2 regions of the Serratia rubidaea genome follow, and region 2 is predicted to be linked to the other one. Evidence: predicted binding sites of a transcription regulator. Region 2 holds the regulator's gene; the other holds the start of a gene.

Region 1 (4,213 bases), 350 kb from region 2:
GATCGGACCGTTCGGGATCAGCGGCGACTGCCAGATAATGCGGATCTTCTTCATCAGATCCGGCTGGTCCATGCGGATCAGGCGGGTAAAGGCGCCGCTGGTATAGCCGCTGTTGTAGTCGCCGATCATCGAGGTCCAGGTCACCGCGCCGTCAAACTGGCCGTTCACCACGCCGAGAATGTCCTGCTCGTGGCCGCCGGAGAAGGTCACGTTGGAGAAGTAACCGTTATATTTGTTGTCCGCGTTGCCGCCGAACTGCTTTTTAAAGTCGTGGTCCGGCATCAGGAAGCCGGAAGTGGAGTCCGGATCGGCAAAGCCAAAGGATTTCCCCTTCAGATCCTCCAGCTTCTTATACGGGCTGTCGGCCTTGACGATCACCACCGAGTGGTAACCGCGCGAGTTATCAGCGTCATCCACCGCGATCCCCACCAGATCCACCGCCTGCGGATCCTTGATATGCACCGAGGCGAACGACGCCGGCGACATGCTCAGCACCATATCGATCTTGCCGCCAAGCAGCCCCTGGATCACGCCGGAATAGTCGGAGGAGTTGCGCAGTTTGGTGTCCACGCCCAGCTCTTTATCAAAAAACTGCTTCACGCACTGGTTATCGCCGATCTGCTGGGTGGCGTTCTGCCCGCCGAGAATGCCCATATTCAGCTCTTTGGGCGCATCCGCCGCCGCCGCGCTGCCGGCCATCAGTACGCCGCTGATCAGCGCGCTCAGAATCGCTATTTTTTTCATCATCTCATGCCCTGTGTGTGTAAAAATCACGGTAAAAACGTACCCGCCGCTCTCCGGCGATCAATGGATCTGGCTCGCTTCCTCGCCGTACAGCTGGTGCAGAATCTGCTCATCGAGCTGCGACGGATGGCCGTCAAAAATAATTTTTCCCTGAGCGATGCCGATCACTCGCCCGCAGTACTCTTGCACCAGTTCGACCGAGTGCAGGTTGACCATTACCGCGATGCCGTCTTCGCTCACTTTGTGCAGCGCGTCCATGATGCGCCGGGTGTTTTTCGGATCCAGCGACGCCACCGGCTCATCCGCCAGCAGGATCTGCGGGTTCTGCATCAGTGCGCGACAGATCGCCACGCGCTGCATCTGGCCGCCGGACAGGTTTTCCGCCCGCTGCAGGGCGTGCGGCAGCATATTGAGCCACTGCAGCAGCTCGATAGCGCGCGCCCGGTCGGCATCGTCGAAGATCTTGAAGAACGATTTCAGCGTCGAGGTGTGGCTGAGCCGTCCCAGCAGCACGTTGGTGATCACGTCCAGCCGCGGCACCAGGCAAAAATCCTGGAAAATCATGCCGCAGCGGGCGCGCCAGCTGCGCATCTCTCGCGCCGACAGCTGGGCGATATCCTGCGCCGCACCCTGCGGGTCGATATGCAGCATCTCGCCGCAGCTGGAAGGAATGGTGCCGTTCAGGGTATGCAGCAGGGTCGATTTACCGGCGCCGGAGCGGCCGATCACCGCCACAAACTCACCGGCGTGCAGAGAAAAGTTGATATCGTCCAGCACACGCTGCTGCGCCTTATAGGCTTTGCCCAATCCTTTCACTTCCAGAACTTTGCGACGCGTACGGGTCTGCACGGGCGGGAAGTCGCTCGGTGCCAGTTTTAATAGTGCCTGAGCCATATGCCGTATCTCATTAGGTTGGCGATGGGTGATGGGCACCTATTTAGGGATAAATTTATGACACTGGGATGATGGTTTGATGGCGGGGAGGTGACGGCGGTGTGATATCTCGCCCGGCCGGCCGGGCGAAAAACGGCGCGCTCAGCGGAAGTGGATCACCCCCTTGATCAGCGCGCGGTTGTTGATAACGTCGCGCTCATAGCGCTCGGCCAGAGTATCAAAGGCAAAGTGGTGCGACAGCATCATCCCGGCGCTGATTTTGCCCGCCGCCATCAGCCGGCCGACTTTGGCGAAGTCTTCATGCGTCGCGTTGCGGCTGCCCATCAGGGTGGTCTCTTTTTTGTGAAATTCCGGGTCGTCGATGCTGAACTCCCCTTTAAACAGCCCGACGAACACGATGCTGCCGCCGTGGCGAATCAGGTTGACGCAGTGATTCATCGCCAGCCGGTTGCCGGTGGCGTCGATCACCTTGGCCGCCAGCATGCCGGAAAACTGTGCGCGCAGCGCGGCGTCGAAACCGGCGTCCGCCGGGTCCAGCGTCGCCACCTCCAGCACCTGCGCCGCATGGGCGCGGCGTTCCGCGCTGGTATCGGCCACCACCACCTGCGCGCCGTCGGCGCGGGCGATCGCCGCCACGCCCAGCCCGATCGGCCCGGCGCCGACCACCAGCAGTTGATCGCCCGGCGTCACCGCCGCGCGCCGCACCGCATGGGCGCTGATGGCGAACGGTTCAATCAGCGCGGCGCTTTCCGGCGCCAGATCGTCAACCGCCAGCAGGTTGCTGACCGGCACGCTGAGGTATTCACAAAAACCGCCGTCCTGATGCACGCCGATCACCGAAATATTTTCGCAGCAGTTGCCGCGGCCGCTCTGGCAGGCGGCGCAGCCGCCGCAGAACAGGTAAGGCATCACCGCCACCCGCTGCCCGACCCGCCAGCCGGCGACGCCGTCGCCCAGGCCGACGATATGGCCGCAGATTTCATGGCCCAGTACCCGCGGGTAGGCGAAAAATGGCTGATTGCCCGCCCAGGCGTGAATATCGGTGCCGCAGATGCCGACGGTATGTATCTGCAACAGCGCCTCGCCCGCTGCGGCGGTCGGCACCGGTCGCTGTTGATAAACCAGCTGCTTCGGCTGCTGACAAATCAGTGTGTTCATTGTGCTCATGATGATTCCTCCCGTGATCTGGCGTTTGTTATTCAATAAAAAACGCCCGCGTCGCGCTTTTCCCCTGTCGAAGTGTGATTCATCGCCAAATAAACCGTTTTAAATTGGTTTTAAATGCCAGAAAAAACCGCAGAGGGACGTGATGAGCAGAACGCAAAACCTGCGGCAGACGGTGATCAATCAGATGATTGACGGCATGATTCAGGGGCACCTGAGCTCACCGCTGCCCTCCCAGGCCGCACTGGCCGAGATGTACAATATCAGCCGCACCACGGTGCGCCACGCGCTGGCGCACTTCCAGCAGAGCGGCGTGCTGGCGCCGCAGGACGGCGGCTACGCCATCGTGCGCCTGCCGCAGCAGGAGGAGGGGTTCGACTGCCGCGAGCAGTCGCCGGTTGCGCAGAGTGAGCGCTTCGAGCAGGCGTTCTTTCAGCTGATTAACCAGCAGCAGCTGCGCGCCGGCGACAGTTTCAGCGAGCTGCAGCTGGCGCGTCAGATGAACGTCAGCCCGGTGGTGGTGCGGGAGTTTTTGCTGCGCCTGAGCCGCTACCGGCTGCTCGACAACGTCAAACGCGGGCAGTGGTGCCTGAAAACCTTCGACCGCCAGTATGCCGAACAGCTGTTCGAACTGCGCCAGATCCTGGAAACCCATGCGCTGTCGCGCTTTCTCAACCTGCCGGCCGGCGACGCGCGCTGGCTGCAGGCCAGGGAGCTGCTGCGCCGCCACCGGGAGCTGCGCGACACCATCAGCCAGCACTACCGGCAGTTTTCCGCGCTGGACAGCGACTTCCATCGCCTGATCCTCTCCGCCGCCAATAACCCGTTTTTCAACCAGTCGCTGGAGATTATCTCGGTGATTTTCCACTTCCACTATCAGTGGGACGCCCGCGATCTCAAGCAGCGCAATATCATCGCCATCGAGGAGCATATGGCGATCCTCAGCGCGCTGATCTGCCGCAACGACCAGCAGGCCACCCACGCGCTGCACCGCCATCTCGACAGCGCCAAACAGTCGATGATTCGCTCCCTCGCCCGCCCCGCCTCCTGACGCCCATCCGGTAATAAAAAACCGATAAAAAACGGGAAAAGCCTATCTGCCGCACGGAACCCGCACGCCCCGGATTCGGCGGCGAAACGCGCCATTTAGGCTGATTAACGGCCAACGCTGGCCTTCCCTGCATCCCGGGCTATCCCCCAACGATAAATATTATTAACGTGGAATTCTGGAGACAATGATGGAAAAAACGCATACCGCCCCCCGCCCGACGGCCGCCGAGCCGGACGCGGCCGACACGATCGTTCCTATGCCTCCCGACGGCGCGCTGGTGCGCTCCGCACGCCTTAAAAAAATTCAGACCACCGCGATGCTGCTGCTGTTTTTAGCCGCCATCATCAACTTTCTCGACCG
Region 2 (4,213 bases):
TAGCCGTAGCGCTGCTCAAACGCCGCCAGCTCCGCCGCCTTCATCGGCCGGCTCATCGGCCCCAGCTGCGCGGCGCCGGCGGCCAGCGCCGTCGGCGCGGTCGATGAACCGGCGGCCTGCATCTGCAGGTTGATATTCGGGTAGTGCTGGCTGAAATCCTGCGCCCACAGCGACATCAGGTTCGCCAGCGTGTCGGAACCGACGCTGGAAAGATTGCCGGACAGCATGCCGTCCGGCTGCGCCCGCAGGCCGAAGCTGCACAGTAACAGCAGGCAGAGCCCTATCCCTCGGGTCAGTCGCATAGCGGTGCCTCACACATTAATTGTTCAGCGCATTCTCTGACAAAGCGCCCGGTACAATCAACCGGTTAGGCAGGGTAAAGATAAAGCGGGTGCCGCTGCCCGGCTCGCTGAGCACCTCCAGGCGCGCATCGTGATGGCTGAGGGCGTGCTTGACGATCGCCAGCCCCAGCCCGCTGCCGCCGGTCTGCCGCGAACGCGCCTTGTCCACGCGGTAAAAGCGCTCGGTCAGGCGCGGCAGGTGCTCGGCGGCGATGCCCGGCCCGTTGTCGCTGACCTGGAACTGCGCCCCCTGCGGCGTCCGCTGCCAGCTTACCTCGATATACGTGCCTGCCGGCGTGTGATTCACCGCGTTATACACCAGGTTGGACACCGCGCTGCGCAGCTGGTCATCGTTGCCGTAGACCTTCAGCGCCTCGTTAACGCGGAAACGAATCTCATGCCGGCCGCCGCTGAGCGACTGCGCCTCACGCTGCAGCACTCGCAGCATCAGGGGCACGTCCACCGTCTCATTCATCTCGACAATCGGCGCCGCCTCGATGCGCGACAGCGTCAGCAGCTGCTTCACCAGCCCGTCCATGCGCCGGGTTTGCTCCTGCATGGTGGCCAGCGCCTTGCCGCGCAGCGAACCGTCCGGCTCGTCGTCGCCCATCATTTCCAGATAGCCCTGCAGCACGGTCAGCGGCGTGCGCAGCTCGTGGCTGACGTTGGCGAAGAAGTTGCGCCGCGCCCCTTCCAGCTGGCGCATCTGCGTCACGTCGCGCGCCACCATCAGCAGCTGCCCTTCCGAATACGGCATTACGCGGAATTCCACGTAGTGCTCATTATTCAGCTGCAGCGTCAGGGGTTTATCAAAGGACTGCTGTTGCAGATAGTGGCTGAATTCCGGGTAGCGCAGCAGGTTGAGAATATGCTGGCCGTTATCCTCCGGCCAGCGAAAGCCGAGCAGATGCTGCGCCAGCCCGTTGCACCAGAAAATATTGCCCTCTTCGGTGGTCATCACCACCGCATCCGGCAGCGATTCGGCACCGCTGCGAAAGCGTTTGATCAACAGCGCCAGTTCGCGCCGCCGCCGGCGGTTGCGCTGCTGCATCTGGTACAGGCCGTAAAACAGCGGCTCCCAGCTCCAGCGGCCCGGCGGCGGCGTCATGCTGCGGTCGACCCACAGCCAGTGGGACAGCTTCAGCTGGTTGTAGAAGTTCCAGCCCAGCGCCGCCAGCACGGCGATCAGCAGTAACCAGGGGAGATAGCCGAAAATCAGCCCCAACAGCAGGGCAGGCAGGCAAAAAAGGGCCAGCTCAAGAGCCAGCCTTTTCCAGGAAAGGCGTTCTAGCACGGCATGCTCTCCGACGCGGCGCGGTTAATAGCGCGTTGAAAAGCGGTAACCTGTGCCGCGAACGGTTTGAACCATTTTGTCATGACCACTGCTCTCCAACGCCTTGCGCAGCCGGCGGATATGCACATCAACGGTGCGGTCTTCCACATAAACGTTAGTGCCCCAGACGTGATTAAGCAACTGTTCGCGGCTGTAAACGCGCTCCGGGTGGGTCATAAAGAAATGCAGCAGTTTGAATTCGGTGGGCCCCATATCCAGCGGCTGTTCATTGGCCATCACCCGGTGCGATGACGGGTCGAGACTCAGCCCCTGCATCTCGATCACCTCTTCCACCGCCATCGGTGAAATACGGCGCATCACCGCCTTGATGCGCGCCACCAGCTCCTTCGGTGAGAACGGTTTGGTGATGTAATCGTCGGCGCCGACTTCCAGGCCGCGCACCCGGTCTTCCTCTTCGCCGCGCGCCGTCAGCATCATCACCGGAATGTCGCGGGTCAGCGCTTCGCGCTTCATATGTTTGATAAATTGAATGCCGGAACCGCCGGGTAACATCCAGTCCAGCAACACTAAATCGGGGAACGGCTCAGACAGGCGCGTTACGGCACTGTCATAATCTTCGGCTTCCAACGGTTGGTAACCATTCTGTTCCAACACAAAGCACACCATCTCGCGAATCGGCGCTTCGTCTTCCACCACCAGTATGCGTCTTGCCATCGTCAATCCTGCCAATGTGTTAGCGTTCACAATTTGTTTGCGGGCGCCATTATGCGTCAGTTTTGTGACAGATTTATGAAATTAACCACTCAGTAACATTCACAATATAAATGATTCTTACCATGGCGGGCGCGTAACCGCCGGAATAGATAGAAATAGCATATTTTTACCCGCCAACCCGTATAATCATCGTCAACGTTTTACCGCCGCCGCGTTTCGCCCCGGCCAAACGGCGGCCTATTCCCGGGAGAGTCATGCGCCTGATACACACCTCTGACTGGCATTTGGGTCAGTACTTTTTCACCAAAAGCCGCGCCGCCGAGCATCAGGCATTTCTGCGCTGGCTGATTGCGCAGATCGAACAGCACCAGGTGGACGCGTTGATCGTCGCCGGCGACCTGTTTGATACCGGTTCGCCGCCGAGCTACGCGCGCGAACTGTACAACCGCTTTGTGGTGGAACTGCAGCAGACCGGCTGCCAGCTGGTGGTGCTGGGCGGCAACCACGACTCCGTGGCGACGCTGAATGAATCCCGCGAGCTGCTCTCCTGTCTGAATACCACCGTGATCGCCAACGCGCAGCCCGACGCCGGGCAGCAGATCGTGACGCTTAATCGACGCGACGGCCAGCCCGGCGCGCTGCTGTGCGCCATCCCGTTCCTGCGTCCGCGCGATTTGCTGACCAGCCGCGCCGGCGAATCCGGCACGCAGAAGCAGCAGGCGCTGCAGGAAGCCATCGCCGACCATTATCAGGCGCTGTATCAGGCGGCCTGCGCGCAGCGCGAGGCGCTCGGCCTGACGCTGCCGATCGTCGCCACCGGCCACCTGACCACCGTCGGCGTCACCACCTCGGATTCGGTGCGCGATATCTATATCGGCACGCTGGACGCCTTCCCGGCGCAGGCCTTTCCGCCGGCGGACTATATCGCCCTGGGGCATATCCACCGGGCGCAGCAGGTGGCCAAAAGCGAGCATATCCGCTACAGCGGCTCGCCGATCCCGCTCAGCTTTGACGAGCTGGGCAACGCCAAAAGCGTGTTTATGGTCGACTTCGCCGACGGCGGGCTGCAGCAGGTCACCCCGCTGCCCGTCCCGCTCTTCCAGCCGATGCAGCTGATCAAGGGCGATCTGGCGCAGATCGAACGGCAGCTGCAGCAGTTTGCCGATTATCAGGGCGAGCTGCCGGTATGGCTGGATATTGAGGTGGCGACGCAGGATTATCTCAGCGATATTCAGCGCCGTATCCAGGCGCTGGCAGATAACCTGCCGGTGGAAGTGGTGCTGCTGCGGCGCAGCAAGGAGCAGCGCCGTCAGGCCATTGAGCAACAGGATAAAGAGACGTTGAACGAACTGAGCGTGGACGAGGTGTTTGAACGCCGGCTGGCGCAGGAAAGCGAACTGGAAGAGGCGCGGCGCGGCCGGATGCGCGACATGTTCCGCCAGACGGTGAACGCGCTGCAGGATGAGGAGCCATCGGCATGAAAATTCTGAGCCTGCGGCTGAAAAACCTCAACTCGCTGCAGGGCGAGTGGAAAATAGACTTCAGCGCCGAGCCGTTCGCCAGCAACGGCCTGTTCGCCATCACCGGCCCGACCGGCGCCGGTAAAACCACCCTGCTCGACGCCGTCTGTCTGGCGCTGTATCACCAGACGCCGCGGCTGCACGTCTCCCCCAGCCAGAACGATCTGATGACGCGCCACACCGCCGAATCGCTGGCCGAGGTGGAGTTCGAGGTCAAGGGCGTCGGCTACCGCGCCTTCTGGAGCCAGCGCCGGGCCAAAAACGATCCGAACGGCAATCTGCAGGCGCCGAAGGTCGAACTGGCGCTGCTGGCGGACGGCAAGATCGTCGCCGACAAGGTGCGC

Evidence for each region. Region 2 encodes PhoB, which activates phosphate uptake and scavenging genes when phosphate is short. Its sites were predicted from a motif close to CTGTCATAAAACTGNCNNAT; they were not measured.
Region 1: the regulator PhoB is predicted to act here: its motif matches at 1,683-1,702, upstream of phnC (phosphonate ABC transporter ATP-binding protein).

The regions. Positions count from the first base shown of each region.
Region 1 is NZ_CP065640.1:2,905,561-2,909,773, reverse strand. It holds gene phnD (phosphonate ABC transporter substrate-binding protein) at 1-744, opposite strand, end outside; gene phnC (phosphonate ABC transporter ATP-binding protein) at 805-1,638, opposite strand; gene I6G83_RS13630 (zinc-binding alcohol dehydrogenase family protein) at 1,780-2,805, opposite strand; gene I6G83_RS13625 (GntR family transcriptional regulator) at 2,948-3,853, shown strand; gene I6G83_RS13620 (MFS transporter) at 4,041-4,213, shown strand, end outside.
Region 2 is NZ_CP065640.1:2,557,425-2,561,637, reverse strand. It holds gene I6G83_RS11900 (PstS family phosphate ABC transporter substrate-binding protein) at 1-302, opposite strand, end outside; gene phoR (phosphate regulon sensor histidine kinase PhoR) at 319-1,635, opposite strand; gene phoB (phosphate response regulator transcription factor PhoB) at 1,660-2,349, opposite strand; gene sbcD (exonuclease subunit SbcD) at 2,604-3,830, shown strand; gene sbcC (exonuclease subunit SbcC) at 3,827-4,213, shown strand, end outside.